Regions from separate parts of the Streptomyces sp. NPDC043876 genome, predicted to be linked through region 2. Evidence: riboswitches for the same ligand, from Rfam matches in the RefSeq annotation. Region 2 holds a riboswitch; the other holds the start of a gene.
What was found. Region 2 has a riboswitch for cobalamin ahead of AC0693_RS10230 (ABC transporter substrate-binding protein). Riboswitches for the same ligand answer to the same signal wherever they lie in the genome.

Region 1: linked by a shared signal. The riboswitch ahead of AC0693_RS32555 (cobalamin biosynthesis protein) and the one ahead of AC0693_RS10230 (ABC transporter substrate-binding protein) in region 2 are both predicted to bind cobalamin.

Annotation. Positions count from the first base shown of each region.
Region 1 is NZ_JBWKDV010000013.1:52,569-60,216, reverse strand. Features, by position in the region: gene AC0693_RS32565 (putative cobaltochelatase) at 1-1,396, opposite strand, end outside; partial or broken gene AC0693_RS32560 (cobyric acid synthase) at 1,458-3,098, opposite strand; gene AC0693_RS32555 (cobalamin biosynthesis protein) at 3,095-4,081, opposite strand; cobalamin riboswitch at 4,117-4,264, opposite strand; gene AC0693_RS32550 (hypothetical protein) at 4,370-4,591, opposite strand; gene AC0693_RS32545 (inorganic phosphate transporter) at 4,612-5,883, opposite strand; gene AC0693_RS32540 (alpha/beta hydrolase family protein) at 6,205-7,353, shown strand; gene AC0693_RS32535 (hypothetical protein) at 7,460-7,648, shown strand, end outside.
Region 2 is NZ_JBWKDV010000003.1:180,460-188,107, forward strand. Features, by position in the region: gene AC0693_RS10215 (glycoside hydrolase family 18 protein) at 121-1,455, opposite strand; gene AC0693_RS10220 (DUF4352 domain-containing protein) at 1,650-2,225, opposite strand; tRNA gene AC0693_RS10225 (tRNA-Trp) at 2,371-2,443, shown strand; cobalamin riboswitch at 2,538-2,670, shown strand; gene AC0693_RS10230 (ABC transporter substrate-binding protein) at 2,707-3,735, shown strand; gene AC0693_RS10235 (FecCD family ABC transporter permease) at 3,699-4,760, shown strand; gene AC0693_RS10240 (ABC transporter ATP-binding protein) at 4,757-5,545, shown strand; gene AC0693_RS10245 (VOC family protein) at 5,601-5,996, opposite strand; gene AC0693_RS10250 (DUF3291 domain-containing protein) at 6,299-6,853, shown strand; gene AC0693_RS10255 (N,N-dimethylformamidase beta subunit family domain-containing protein) at 6,871-7,648, opposite strand, start outside.

The DNA.
Region 1 (7,648 bases), on a different contig from region 2:
TCGTGCGCCCGTGCGCGGTACGGGCCCGCGAGCGCCGCCCGGACGCGCCCTCGCCGAGCCCCGGGACGCTGAGCATCTTGGTCCGGAAGGGGTCGGCGGCGCGCACGGCCGCCTGGGTGGGTCCTTCGGCCGCGTCGGCGCGGGCCGGGGCGGGCTCGGGGGCCCCTTCCGGCTCCGCGGGACCGGCCGGTCCGTCCGCCTCCGGCGCGTCCGCCGGTCCGGTCTGCGGCGCCGGGTCCTGCCCGTGGCCCTGCGGCGGCAGCCCGCCGCCGTCCGGGCCGCCGTCGGGGTCTCCGTCGGGGCCGTCCCCGGGGCCGCCCTCCGGTCCGCCGTCGTCCGGACCCTCCGGCTCCGGCTCCGGGCCGGGCTCGGGCTCGGGCTCCTCGTCCGGGAACCCGTCGAGGATCTCGTCCAGCTTGTCCTCGTCCAGCCCCGGCGCGTCGAAGGGGTTGCGCCGCCGCCGGTGCGGCAGCGCCAGCAGCGCGGCCTGGCGCACGTCCTCCTTGCGCACGTCGGTGCGCCCGGCCCAGGCCGCCAGCGCGGTGGCGGTGCGCGCCATCACGATGTCGGCCCGCATCCCGTCGACTTCGAAGGCGGCGCAGGTCGCCGCGATCTGCATCAGCGCGCCGTCCCCGAGCACCACCCGGCCCAGCAGCGCCCGGGCCGCGATCACCCGGGCCCGTACGTCCGCCTCGTCACCGGCCCAGCGCGCGGCGAAGCCCGCGGAGTCGTCCTCGTACGCGAGCCGGCGGCGCACCACCTCGACGCGCTGCGCGGGCTCCCGGGAGGCGGCGACCTCGACGGTCAGCCCGAACCGGTCCAGCAGCTGCGGCCGTAGCTCACCCTCCTCCGGGTTCATCGTGCCGACCAGCAGGAAGCGGGCGGCGTGCCGTACGGAGACGCCCTCGCGCTCGACGTAGGAGGCGCCCATCGCGGCGGCGTCGAGGAGCAGGTCGATGAGGTGGTCGTGCAGCAGGTTGACCTCGTCGACGTAGAGGATCCCGCGGTGCGCGTCGGCCAGCAGGCCCGGTTCGAAGGCCTTCACGCCCTCGGACAGGGCCCGTTCGATGTCCAGCGCGCCGACGAGCCGATCCTCGGAGGCGCCGACGGGCAGCTCGACCATCCGCGCGGGGCGCGCGGCGGCCGGGCCGGGCTCGTGCGGGCCGTCGGGGCAGGCCGGATCCGGCGCGGTGGGCGCGCAGCTGAACCGGCAGCCGGGGACGACGTCCACGTGCGGCAGCAGCGTCGACAGCGCGCGGACGGCGGTGGACTTGGCCGTCCCCTTCTCGCCGCGCACGAGCACGCCGCCGACCGCGGGGCTCACCGCGTTGAGCAGCAGCGCGAGGCGCAGGTCGGTTTGACCGACCAGTGCGGTGAACGGGTAGGGGGTGCTCACGTGTTGCTCACTCCTTCGAAGGTGCGGACCGTACCCGGGGCTCCGCCCCGGACCCCGCGCCTCAATCGCGGGCGGGGCCGGAGGGTGTCAGCCCGTCCGGCGTTTGAGGACCGGGTCCGGGCGGAGCCCGGTTTCGGGAAGGGGCGGGGTGGGGGAGAGCCCCGCAGGGCCCGGGGCGCCGTCACGGCGCGCCCGGCGGCAGGAACGGGAGCCCCGCCGGGGCGCCGGACTCGATCAACCGCAGCAGCGCATCGGTATCGGCGTGCTCCTCGATCAGATCGCCGAGCAGATCCAGCTGCTCCTCCCGCAGGGAGCCGAACGACGTGTCCGGGGCCGGAACGAACCGGCGGCCGGCGGCCCGCGCGACCTCCCGCAGGAAGGCCCGCCGGAAGCCATCGCTCTCCAGTGACCCGTGCCAGTGGGTGCCCCACACCTCACCGACCCGGCACCCGTCCAGGAAGGGGGTGCCGCCCCGCACATCGGCGACGCCGTGGTGGATCTCGTACCCCTGGACGCTCTCGCCCAGCGCGCTCCCGCTCGGCCGCGCGAGGGTCTTCTCCCGCTCGAAGCGGACCCGCACGGGCAGCAGCCCGAGCCCCTCGACGACCCCGGCCCGGGACTCGACCTCGTCCTCGATGGACTCGCCCAGCACCTGGAAGCCACCGCAGACGCCCAGCACCGGACGCCCCTCGGCGGCCCGGCGGGCCAGCGCGTCGGCGAGCCCGCGCTCGCGCAGCCAGGCCAGCGCCTTCACGGTGCCCCGGGTGCCGGGGACGACGACCAGGTCGGCGTCGGCCAGTTCCTCGGCCCGGTCCACGAACCGCACCACGACGCCCGGTTCGGCGGCCAGCGCGTCCACGTCCGTGAAGTTCGACATCAGCGGGACCGCGCACACCGCGATCCGCAGCACGTCCTCGCCGACCGGCGGGGCGACCACGGACTCCCGTACGGCGCCGCGCAGCGAGACCCGCAGGCCGTCCTCCTCGTCGATGCCGAGCCCGTGCCGGAAGGGCAGCACCCCGTAGGTCGCCCGCCCGGTCAGCCCGCGCAGCATCTCCATGCCCGGCTCCAGCAGGGACACGTCCCCGCGGAACTTGTTGACCAGGTACCCCGCGATCAGCGACTGGTCCTCGGGCGACAGCAGGGCCGTCGTACCGAAGAAGGAGGCGAAGACCCCGCCGCGGTCGATGTCGCCGACCACGACCACCGGGAAGCGCGCGGCCCGCGCGATCCCCATGTTCACGATGTCCGTGCGCCGCAGGTTGATCTCGGCCGGACTGCCCGCCCCCTCGCAGATCACGGCGTCATACGTGCCCCGCAGCTGCTCCAGGCAGTCCGTGACGATGCCGAGCAACTGCTCCTGCCTCCCCCCGTGATAGCCGCGCGCACTCATCTCACCCACCGGCTTGCCCAGCAGCACGACCTGGCTGCTGCGGTCGCTGCCGGGTTTCAGCAGCACCGGGTTCATCAGCGCGGTGGGTTCGACCCGCGCCGCCTGGGCCTGCATCGCCTGGGCGCGGCCGATCTCGGCGCCCTCCAGGGTGACGAAGGAGTTCAGCGACATGTTCTGTGCCTTGAAGGGCGCCACCTTCACGCCCTGGCGGGCCAGCCAGCGGCAGATGCCCGCGGTGACCACGCTCTTGCCCGCGTCGGAGGTGGTGCCGGCGACCAGGAGTCCGCCGCCGCGCCGTGCGCCGCTCATGCGCTTCCCTTCGTCGTACGACCGGATGCGCGGCGTGACGCGCGCAGTGACGACACCAGCGACCGCAGGGCCACGCATGCCCCGAGGGAGATCCAGGTGACCCGGCGCGAGAGCCGTACGGCGCGCTCGATGTCCGGGGCGTCGACCGGACGGCCCGCCGCCCCGTTCAGCACCGCCCGGTGCTCCACGCGCCCCGCGTACGCCAGGGTCCCGCCGAGGCGGACCCCGAGCGCGCCCGCGAAGGAGGCCTCCACCGGGCCGGCGTTCGGGCTGGGGTGGGCGGCGGCGTCCGCGCGCCAGGCCCGTACGGCGCCCCGCCGGTCGGGTCCGGCCGCCACGGCGGCCAGCGCGGTCAGCCGGGCGCCCGGCCAGCCCGCGACGTCGTCGAGCCGGGCCGAGGCCCAGCCGTAGCGCAGGTAGCGCGGGGAGCGGTGGCCGACCATCGCGTCCAGGGTGTTCACGGCGCGGAAGAACAGCAACCCGGGCACCCCCGCCAGGGCGCCCCAGACCAGCGCGCCGACGACGGCGTCCGAGGTGTTCTCGGCGACGGACTCCACGACGGCGCGGGCGATCTGCTGCTCGTCCAGGGCCTGCGGGTCGCGTCCGCACAGGTGCGGCAGCCGCTCCCGGGCCACCTCGGTGTCCCCGGCGGCCAGGGCGCCCCCGATGGCCCGGGCTTCGCGGCCCAGCGAGGTGCCGCCCACCACCGCCCAGGTGGCGGCGGCGGTCAGGGCGATGCGGGCGGCGGCGGGCCGGGAGCGCACGGCGCGGGCGCCGAGCGCGCCGACGGCGGCCGCGCCCCCCGCGCACACCAGGGCGTGCAGGGCGCCCCGGGCCCGGCTGTGGCCCCACAGGGCCCGTTCGACGGTGGCGGCGGTCCGCCCGAAGGCGGCGACGGGATGCCCGCGGCGCGGATCACCGAGGATCCGGTCGCCGATCAGGCCGGCCGTCGCGCCGTACGCGAAAACGCGATCGGCACGCATGTGGCAGGTAGGTCCTCACTCAGGGTCCGCGCCCTGGTTCGACGTGTCCGGTGGCGAGAGTTCCTGGCTTCCGGGGAGCCGTCGGCTCCTCGGTGACAGTGGCGGGACCGCGCCGGATTCGCACCGGACTTCCTCTTCATGCCGCCGTGTTGGCTCCGGCAGTCCACCACGCCCCGCGAACGCCCGTCAACTTGCCGTTGACCTGCGAAAGCTCCCCCCGGCGGTGGGCCGGAGGGAGCTTTCGGACGTGCTGGGGCGGGTGGGACGCGCGGGGGTGGCCGCGCGGCGTCAGCTGACGATCAGGTAGATCGCGTAGCCGACGGCCACCGCGCAGAGCGAGAAGCAGGCGTAGGCGCCGGTGCGTGCCAGGTGGGCGGCGCCGCCCCGGCCGGTCGCGGCCTCGTGCTTCGACAGGCCCACGATGCCCAGGGTGAACAGGGTCACGAGGGCGACGGTGGCGGAGAGGCTGACGCCGAACACGGAGCCGAGTGCTGCCCAGTCGATCTTCATACTGCCGATTCCTCTGTGGGTCAGACCGCGGCGGCGGGAGCCGCCGGGGCCGGGGGAGCGGCCGGTGCCGGGGTGGGGATGGTCGCCTTGAAGGCCTCGTCCGTGACCGCGGCGGTGGTGCCCGCGAGCGGCGGAACGACGACGGCGGCGATCGCGGTGGTGACCACGCCGGGAGCCTCGGCCGGGGCGTCCGGCGTGCCGTTCACGTTGGTGTGGTCGACGACCTGGCGGCGCGAGACGAGCCAGATGGCGACGCAGGAGCCGACGAGGAAGAGCGCGACGGCGGCCACGCCGACGTCACCGGTCCGCATGACGAGCTCGGCGCCCGCGGACACCAGGGCGGCGGCCGGCAGGGTCAGGCCCCAGGCGATGAACATCCGGCTGGCGGTGGACCAGCGGACCACGCCGCCCTTGCGGCCCAGGCCCGCACCCATGACCGCGCCGGAGCAGGCGTGGGTGGTGGAGAGGGAGAAGCCGAGGCTGGAGGAGGCCAGGATGACGCTGGCGGCCGAGGTCTGGGCGGCGAAGCCCTGCTGCGGCTGGAGGTCGGTCAGGCCGCTGCCCATGGTGCGGATGATGCGCCAGCCGCCCAGGTAGGTGCCCATCGCGATCGCCATGCCGGCCGAGAAGATGACCCAGACCGGCGGGTTGGAGCCGGGGGCGAGCGCACCGCCGGCGACCAGCGCCAGGGTGATGATGCCCATGGTCTTCTGCGCGTCGTTGGTGCCGTGCGCCAGGGAGACGAGTCCGGCCGAGGCGATCTGACCGGCCTTGTAGCCCTTGGCCGAGGTCTTCTCGTCGACGTTCTTGCCCACCTTGTAGGTGAGCCGCGAGGCCAGCATCGCGGCCACTCCGGCCACGATGGGCGCGGCGACCGCGGGGAGCAGCACCTTGGTGACGAGCGTGCCGCCGTTGACGGCGCCGAGACCGGCGGAGGCGACGGCCGCACCGACCAGGCCGCCCATCAGGGCGTGCGAGGAACTGGACGGCAGGCCGACCAGCCAGGTGACGAGGTTCCAGAGGATGGCGCCGACCAGCGCGGCGAAGATGACCTCCGGCTGGATGCCTTGCTCGTTGACCAGGCCCTTGGAGATCGTCTTGGCGACCTCCACGGACATGAACGCGCCGACGAGGTTCAGCACGGCGGACATGGCCACCGCCGTCTTGGGCTTGAGTGCGCCGGTCGAGATGGTGGTGGCCATCGCGTTGGCCGTGTCGTGGAAACCGTTCGTGAAGTCGAACACGAGAGCGGTAATGATCACGATCCCGAGGAGAAGCGTTATGTGCTCCATTTACCCAGGCTTCTGTTTGACGTCAGTGGCTCGCCGACCGTAGGCAACCTGAGTGAACGGAAGATGAACTGGACCGGGCGGAGCGGTGTACCGATCCGGGGACGGTTCGCCGCGCTCGTCCCCATTGGACCGCTGATGCACCTGTTTACGCACGTCAGGGGCTGGATGGACCCCCGGCCGACCGGGGGTCTCCCACCCCGCCGTCGCGTGCGTCCGGGACCCCGGGTGAGACCCGGATCACGCCCGCCCGGCGCGCGTCCCCGGTCACCGGAACGACCGCCTCCACTGGCCGGGCCCGCCGCCCCGGCCGACACTGGAGCGGTGCCCCCCGCAACCACGACGGCAGCGGCCGTCACCGCCGCCCTCACCGCCGCCGGACTGGCCGCTGCCGCCGGGGTGGCCGCCGTCGCCGCCGGCCGGTACGCCGCCGACGCCGCCCTGCGGACCGAACCCGGCCGCCCGCTGCCCGGCGGACCGAAGCTCGTCGTCCACTCCGCCACCGCGGACCGCGTCGCCCTGACCCGGTCCCTCGCCTCCCTGTGGCCCGGTACGTACGGCCTGGCCGCGCCCGGTGTGCACGCGGTCGTCGGGGCCGTCCTGCCCGACGCCCCGCACGACCCGGACACCGTCGTCCGGCGCCTGGTCGGGGTCACCCACGGCTCCCTCGCCCCCGGCACCCGGGTCCTGCTCACCCCGCAGATCCACGCCGGCAACCCGCGCGCCGCCCTCGGCCTCGACCACGCCGACGTGGACGTCCCCGGGGAGCTGGGCGCCCTGCCCGCCTGGTTCGTGCCCGGCGCCCGCGACACCTGGGTGATCACCGCGCACGGGCTCGGCGGCACCCGCGAACACCCCATGGTGGTCATGCCCTTCCTGCACCGCCACCGGCTGCCGGTCCTCGACCTCGCCTACCGCGGCGACCTCGGAGCCCCCGTCCCGCCGGACGGCGTCGGCCACCTCGGCGCGTCGGAGTGGCGCGACCTGGACGCGGCGATCCGCTACGCCCTGCGCTTCGGCGCCCGCCGGGTCGTCCTGTACGGGTGGTCCACCGGCGCCACCATGGCCCTGCTCGCGGCCGAGCGCTCCGCCCTCGCCGACCGGATCTCCGGGCTGATCCTGGACTCCCCGGTGCTGGACTGGCGCACCACCCTGGAGCGCCTCGCCGCCGCCCGCGGGACCCCGGCCGCGGTCCTCCCGCTCGCCGTGCGGGCCGCCGAGGGGCGCACCGGGCTGCGGGCCGGCCGGCGGCCGCCGGGCGCCGACCCGGCGGCACTGCGGATGCCCGTACTGATCTTCCACGGGCCCGAGGACACCCTCGCGCCCTGGGAGCCCTCGCGCCGCCTCGCCGCCGCGCGCCCGGACCTCGTCACCCTGCGGACCGTCCGGGACGCCCCGCACGGCGCGATGTGGAACGCGGATCCCGCGGAGTACGAGGAGGGCCTGCGCCGGTTCCTGACCCCGCTGATGTAGCCACCGTGGCGCGAAGGCGGCTTTGCCCCGGTATGACCCCTCGGTGTCCGGCGGTAACGGCCGGTTCCGTTTGGGCTTTCGGGCCGTGACGGGCGAGACTGCTTCCGTGACGTCCCGAAAGCCTGATGAGCAGTTGGCTCGCGACTCCAGACTCCGACTCGTCTCTCCGCGCTCCGTCGCCACGGCCCGCAAGGCGGTGACGGACCGGAGCACCCGGCCGGCCCCCCGCCCGCCCGCCGGTACCCCCGCCGCGCCCGACCTCGCGAACCGGGCCCGCGCCTCCCTGGCGGACGCC
Region 2 (7,648 bases):
GGCCGACGGAGGGACCCCGGGGCCGGCCGCGCGGCCGGTCGGGGGACCCTCTCCCGGGGCGGGGGCCGGTGCCGGACGGGTGTCGGTTCGCGCCACCCGGGGCCCCCGCCGGCCGTCGGGTCAGTGGCCGCGCAGCCCCCGGTCCACGGCCGTCATCAGCTCGCCGTCCGCCGTGTCGCCGTCCAGCGACCAGAACATCGCGCCGCCGAGGCCGTGCTCGCGGATGTACGCCGTCTTGGTGCGCAGCACCTGCGGGTCGTCGTAGGTCCACAGCGTCGTGCCGTCGAAGAGCCACGCGCTGCCCGCCCGGCGGTCCCGGTGCAGGGTGTACGCGCCGGAGTCGGCCAGCTTCCTCAGCGCCTTGTAGTCCTCGTACCCGGCGGACCACGTCGCGGGCGCCGGCCCGGTCGCCGGGCGGCCCATGCCGTCGCCGCCGCCGGTGACCCCGGTCCAGCCCTGACCGTAGAAAGGCATGCCCATGACCAGCTTGCCCGCGGGTGCCCCGCGCCGCAGCCACGCGTCCACCGTCCCGTCGACGCTGAAGTCGTTCCGCGCGTACAGGGCCGACTGCTGGGCGGTGGTCTTCTCGCCGGAGACGTGGAAGTCGTAACCCTGGAGCGTGACGAAGTCCAGGTTCCGCATGATCTTCGGGACCTCGAAGCCCGCGTCGATCTTGGCGGGGGCGGTCGGGACGAAGGCGGTCAGCTGGTACTTCTTCTTCTGGGTCCGCCCGTAGGCGTCGAGCTGGGTACGGAACTCCTGGACCAGCGCCGTGAAGTTGCGCCTGTCCTCCGGGCGGTGGGTGGTGTCGGTGTCCCCGGCCGACCCCGGCCACTCCCAGTCGAGGTCGATCCCGTCGAAGAGGCCCGCGGCCGCGCCCGCGCCGCCGCGGGCACCGTCCTGCGGCAGATTGCCCTTGATGTAGAGGTCGATGCAGGACGCGACGAGCGCCTTGCGCGAGGCGGGTGTCCGGGCGGCGTCCGAGAAGTGCGTGGACCAGCTCCAACCGCCCAGGGAGATCTGTGCCTTGAGGCCCGGATGCCGGGCCTTCAGCTCGCGCAGCTGGTTGAAATTGCCGGCGAGCGGCTGGTCCCAGGTGTCGGCCACGCCGTCGACCGAGCCCGCGGCGTCGAGCGGACGGCCGTAGTCCGCCCAGGCGTCGGCCTCGCCGGGGACGTTGCCGGTGAAGCACGTGCCGTCCGCGCCGATGTTGCCGAAGGCGTAGTTGACGTGGGTGAGCTTGGCGGCGGCGCCGCCCGTTTCGAGGTTCTTGACCTGGAAGTCGCGTCCGTAGACGCCCCATTGGGTGAAGTATCCGACGCGGTGGTAGGCGCGTCCGTGACCGGAGCCGCCCTCGGAAGGGGCGGTGGCGGCTCCTGCGGCGGGCGCGATGGCCGCCAGGAGGGACAGGGAACAGGCGGCGGCGGCCAGCCTGCCGAGCGTACTGCGGCGCATGGGCTTCCTTTGCGGATGCGGGGAGTGGTGCTCCTGAGCCGTGCTGTGCGCGTGCTGTGCATCCGGAAGCTATTGGTCTGGACCAGAGTGGTCAAGGGGGCGGGCGGCCGATGTGGTCAAGGGCGCGGGTGGCGGGCGTGGTCAGGGGTGCAGGTGGCGTACGTGCCGCGGGGTCGGGCGGCCGGCGGTCCGGCTCAGGGCAGGCTCCACTGGCCGATGTCGTCGGCGGACCCGCTGTTCAGTGCGAACTGCACGGCCGAGGCGCGGGCGTCCTGCGGCAGTTCGAAGGTGACGCAGCCGGTGGCGGAGTCGCCGGGCGCCAGGGACCGTCCTTCGGGGAACTCGGCCCCGGCCGTCGTCGGCAACGCCACGCCGGGATGGCGCTCACCGTCGGCGTCCAGGAGGTACGAGCCGCTGCGCGGCGGGTCGGCGTAAGCGGCTGTACCGGTGTTGAGCAGGCGGAACTCGACCGCGACGAGGCGCCCGGCCGGATCCCGCAGGGCGTGCGCGGCGCGCGGGGCCGCCGGGTCGGTCACGGCGACGAGGGTGACGTCGAGCAGCTCGCCCGGGCGGTTGCCGCGGAGCGCGATGGTCTCGCCGGTGGGGTCGGTGGCGGCCGTCGCCACGGGCCCGCTGACGGTGGTTGCCCCGGGCCCGGCGGCGGCCGTCGCCATGAGTCCGGCGGCCGTCGTCCCCGGCCCGGCGCCGAGACCGAGCAGGACCGGTACGGCGAGCGCGAGGGTGGCCAGGGGGGACCGGAGACGGCGCACGGCGGGACCTCCTCGGGCACGGGACACCTCCACCATCCGTCCCTTCTCCGTGCCCCGCCACCCGCGTGGTTCCCACGGGCCGGGCGACCACATCGTGGAAGTGATTGGATCATCCGCCCGCCGCGTGCGAAGCTGGTTCCACCGGAGGGGCGTAGCTCAGTTGGTAGAGCGTTGGTCTCCAAAACCAAATGCCGTAGGTTCGAGTCCTGCCGCCCCTGCACGAAGAAGATCCGCCACAGCCCAGGTGGGAGCCCGCTCCCCCTGGGCTTTCGCGTGGTGCCGACGCGCCCCGCCGATGGCCCGGGCGCGGCCGGTCTGGCAGACTCGGCCGGGTTACCCGGGCGGCGCGGACCAGGAAACCGGTGTGAAACCGGTACGGTCCCGCCACTGTGACCGGGCCCTCGCGGCCCGGGAGTCAGACACTGACGCGCCGCCTCTTCACTTCGACCAGGGGACGAGGATCCCCCGGAGAGGCTTCGCCATGCCGCGTTTCCGCGCCGCCCTGCGCGCGCTCAGCCCGCTCGCCGCCCTGGCGCTCCTGATACCGCTCGCCGCCTGCGCCGCCACCCCGGACGAAGGGGCCCGCGACGGCGTCGCGCCGGACGGAACCACCCGGTCGGCGGCCGCCCCCGGGAGCGGGGGATTCCCGTCCACCGTGACCAACTGCGGTGTGACGACGACGTACAAGGCGCCGCCCCGCCGCGCCGTCGCCATGAACCAGCACGCCACCGAAATGCTGCTCGCCCTCGGCCTCGGGGACCGGATGGCGGGCACCGCCTACCTCGACGACGCCGTCCTGCCCGCCTACCGGCCGGCCTACGACAAGATCAAGGTGCTGGCGAAGGAGTACCCCTCGAAGGAGCTGCTCCTCGGCGCCGACCCCGACTTCGTCTACGGCGGCTACTCCAGCGCCTTCGACGCCGCGCAGGGCCGCGACCGCGCCGCGTTGGGCAAGAGCGGCATCAACACCCGGCTCAGCGTGGAGTACTGCACCCCCGGACCGGTCCGGTTCGAGCAGCTGAAGACCGAGATCACCGAAGTCGCCCGCACCTTCGGCGTGCCCGAGCGGGGCGCGAGGCTGATCGAGGACGAGCAGCGCCGCATCGACGCGGTGACCGCCCGCGTCAAGGACAAGGCGCGCCCGAACGTCTTCGTCTACGACTCCGGCGAGGCCGCCGCCTTCACCTCGGGCGGCAACGGCATCGGCAACGAGATCGTCTCCCTCGCGGGCGGAAGGAACGTGTTCGCCGACCTCAAGGACACCTTCGGCGACGTGTCCTGGGAGAAGGTCATCGAACGCGAGCCCGACACCGTGCTGATCTACGACTACGGCGGGACGAGCGTCGAAGCGAAGAAGCAGCGTCTGGTGAACGATCCGGCCCTCGCGCGGGTTCCCGCGATCAGGGACCGCCGTTTCGTCGTCCTTCCGCTGTCCTCCGCCGTCCTCGGGGTGCGCGTCGCCGACGCCGTCACATCCCTGGCCGGCCGGCTGCACCCCGACGCCGCGTGACGGCGGACCGCCGCCGGGCCCCCTTCGTCCTCGTCCTCCTCGCCCTCGCGCTGGTCGGCGGCGCGGTGGCGGGCCTGGCCCTGGGGCCGGTGCGGATCGCTCCCGGCCGGGTGCTGGACATCGTCCTGGCCGGACCGCGTCCCGGCGCCTTCGCCTCCATCGTGTGGGACGTGCGGATGCCGCGCGTGCTGCTCGCCATGGCCGTCGGAGCCGGGCTGGCCGTGACGGGCGCCGTGCTGCAGGCCCTCGTACGCAACCAGCTGGCCGATCCGTTCCTGCTCGGCGCGTCCTCCGGCGCCTCGGCGGGCGCCGTGGCCGTCATCGTGCTCGGCCTCGGGGCGGGCGTCGCGACCAGTGTCACCCTGCCCCTCGCCGCCTTCGCCGGGTCGCTCGGCGCCCTCGTCACGGTGTACGCCCTCGCCCGGCGCGGCGGCGCCATGACCACCGGGCGGCTGATCCTCGCCGGCGTCGCGGTCCAGTACGTGCTCTCCGCGCTGACCAGCCTCGCGCTGGTCCTCTCGGCCCGGGCGGAGCAGGTCCGGTCCATCCTCTTCTGGACGCTCGGCGGCCTCGGCGGGGCGCGCTGGGACCAACTGGCCGTGGCCGCCGTGGTCCTGGCGGTGGGGACCGGACTGCTGCTCGCCCTCGCCCGGCCGCTCGACCTGCTGCTCGCGGGGGAGGAGGACGCGCGCACCCTGGGACTCGACACCGGACGCTTCCGGGCCGCCGCCTTCGTGCTGGCCTCTCTCGTCATCGGGGTGCTGGTCGCCTTCAGCGGCGCGATCGGGTTCGTCGGGCTGATGGTTCCCCATGCGGCCCGGATGGTCGTGGGAGCCGGGCACCGGGCACTGCTGCCGGTGGCCGCGCTGGGCGGGGCCGTGTTCCTGACGCTGGCCGACCTGGTCGCCCGTACCGCCGCCGCGCCCGAGGAGATACCGGTCGGCGTCGTCACCGCGCTGATCGGCGGGCCGTTCTTCCTGTGGATGCTGCGGCGTTCCGGCCGCTCCGAGGGGGTGGCCGGATGACGGCGCCGGTGACCTCCGCGCCGCTGGAACTGCGGGCCGAGGCCGTACGTTACGAGGTCGACGGGAACACCCTGCTGCGCGGCATCGACCTCACCGCCCGCCCCGGTGAGACGGTCGGCGTGGTCGGTCCCAATGGCAGCGGCAAGACCACCTTGCTGCGCTGCGTCTACGGCACCTTGCGGCCCACCGCAGGCCGGGTGCTCCTGGACGGCGTGGACGCGGCCACTCTGGGCGTCAAGGAGCGGGCCCGGCGGGTGGCGGTCGTGCCGCAGGACGCGAGCGGCACCTTCGGGCTGACCGTGCGCGAGGTGGTGGCCATGGGGCGTGGTCCGCACAAGCGGTTCTGGGAACAGGACGGGCCGGCTGACGCCCGGCGCGTCACCGCAGCGCTGGCGACGGTCGGCGCCGAGGCCCTGGCCGCCCGCCGCTTCGACGAACTGTCCGGCGGCGAGCGCCAGCGCGCGCTGGTGGCCCGCGCCCTCGTCCAGGACCCCGCCCTGCTCGCGCTCGACGAGCCCACCAACCACCTCGACATCCGCTACCAGTTGGACGTCCTCCGCCTGGTCCGGGACCTGCCCGCCACGGCCTTGCTGGTCCTGCACGACCTGAACCTCGCCGCGGCCTTCTGCGACCGGCTGTACGTCCTGGACGCGGGCCGCGCGGTGGCCTCGGGGCCGCCGGGCGAGGTGCTGACGGAGGAACTCCTGGCCGAGGTGTACGGCGTGCGCACGCGCATCCAGGTCCACCCGACGACGGGGGCGCCGCACATCGTCTATCTGCCGTGAGCGGGCGGTCCGGGCGGGTCCGGGGACGGCCGTCCCCGGACCCGCCCGGCGCGGTTTACTGCGGGGTCGCGCCGCTGCCGTAGGGGCGGGTGATGATTTCCATTCCGTGCCCGGACGGGTCCAGGAAGTACAGGCCCCGGCCACCGTCGTTGCGGTTGACCTCGCCGGGCTGCTTCTGCATCGGATCGGCGAAGTACGGGACGCCTGCGGCCTGGATCCGCGCGAAGGACGCGTCGAACTCCGCCTCGGAGATCAGGAAGGCGTAGTGCTGAGGGGTGATGGTCCCGGACGGGACGGTGGCGAAGTCCAGCGTGACGCCGTTGGCGGTGCCGACGGGGATGAAGGGCCCCCACTCGGCGCCGACTTCGAGTCCGAGGACGTGCGCCAGGAACTGCGCCGACTCCCGGCCGTCCCGGGAATGGATGATGGTGTGGTTCAACTCGACCGACATGGGTGAATGCCTCCGTAAGGCACCTCACGGTCACCTCCATGCCTCACCCGGACGGTGACCGGCACGCGATGACGTGAACACGATCCTAAACGGTCGGCGCCGCGAAGCGCGGACGGCCCGAGCACCGAAGGCGGCCCAGCCGGTGCGGGAGGCCACTTGGAGCGGCGAAACGCAACTTCGACAGGTCCGGCCCAGGCGGTTACCTTCACCTGGTCGCGGCGATCGCCCACGGTTGCGCAGGAGTTCCCCGTCCGGCGATCCCCGTCCTCCACATCAAGCGGCCCGTCCCCAAGGAGAGACGCATGCCCCGTCTTGCCCTGTACACCTTCGGCGTCCTGACCTCACCGCTCGCCGATCCCGGACCTCTCACCCGCGCGTTCTACGACAGTGGTGAGGCCGTCTACCGGACGATCAGCCAGTACCCCGGGTACCTCGCGCACGCCGAAGCGGCAGAAGGCGGCGGCCGGGGTGCGCTCTTCGACGCGGACTGGGGTGCGTGGGGAGAGTTCGCCGTGCCGGCCTGGTACGGCAAGGGCCGCACGGCGGAAACCACCGCCCTGGCGGCGACCCTGTCCCTCTGGACCGATCTGCGCCCCGCCTTCGAAGCCATCTACACCGGTTCGCACCGCGAGGCGCTGAACAGGCGCCACGACTGGTTCGAGAGGACGGGACACCCGAATTACGCGTTCTGGTGGACCTCCGACGATGTGACACCCACCTGGCAGGACGGGGTTTCCAGGCTGGAACACCTCCATGCCCACGGCCCGGCGCCGCACGCCTTCACCTTCCGGCACTCGTTCACCCCGGAGGGGACTCCGTGCACCGGCACCGGGCCGCAGCGCGACCGGGCGCGCTGAGTCGCCGGTCGGCGCGGTCACGCACCGCCGTACACCGCCTTGACGTTGTCCTGGGCCGGATGCGTCCGGCCGGCCGGGCCCGCCGCGAACACCCGCAGCAGGTTCTCCGTCACCCGGGTCGTCAGCGCCCCGGCGCGCGCGTCCAGCCCGTGGTTGGCGCCGCCGCGCCCGTCACCCTTCGCGTCGAGGGCCTCGACCCAGCGCATCGTCCCGGTGGCGAACACGCCGGCGCCGCTCGGAGTCGTGTAGTAGGCGGTGTCCTGGTGACTGGGCCGGCCCTCGCACACCACGGGGGAGTGGGCCAGTATCTCGATCGGCCGGGGCGTCGGGAAACCGGTGCTGACCTTGTCGTACTCCACTCCCACCAGGTGCGGGAAACGGTCGGTGGGCTTCACGCCCGTGCCCTCGAAGAGCCAGTGCCCCGGGTTGGTCACCACGTACGGGGCGTCCACCGGGTAGCCGTCGTAGATCACGCCCAGCAGCGAACTCTCGGGGTCCGCCCCGGGCGCGGAACGGAAGTCCACGGTGGCCGGGTGACCCCGGGTGAAGCCCGGGTCCTGAGCGTAGGACGTCTTGTAGCAGACGACGGTGCGGTCCGGGCCGAGGTCGCTCTCCTCCAGGCGGATGCGGCGGTAGCAGCAGTTCGCGCCGAGTATCGCGATGTTGCTCCCCGCGTCCCGGGCCGCCGTGATGTGCGCGCGCTGCTCGGGGGACCAGTACTCGTCGTGCCCGAGCGAGACGACCGTCGTGGCCCCCTCCAGCAGGCGCTTCTCGCGGGCCACGTCGGTGGTCGTG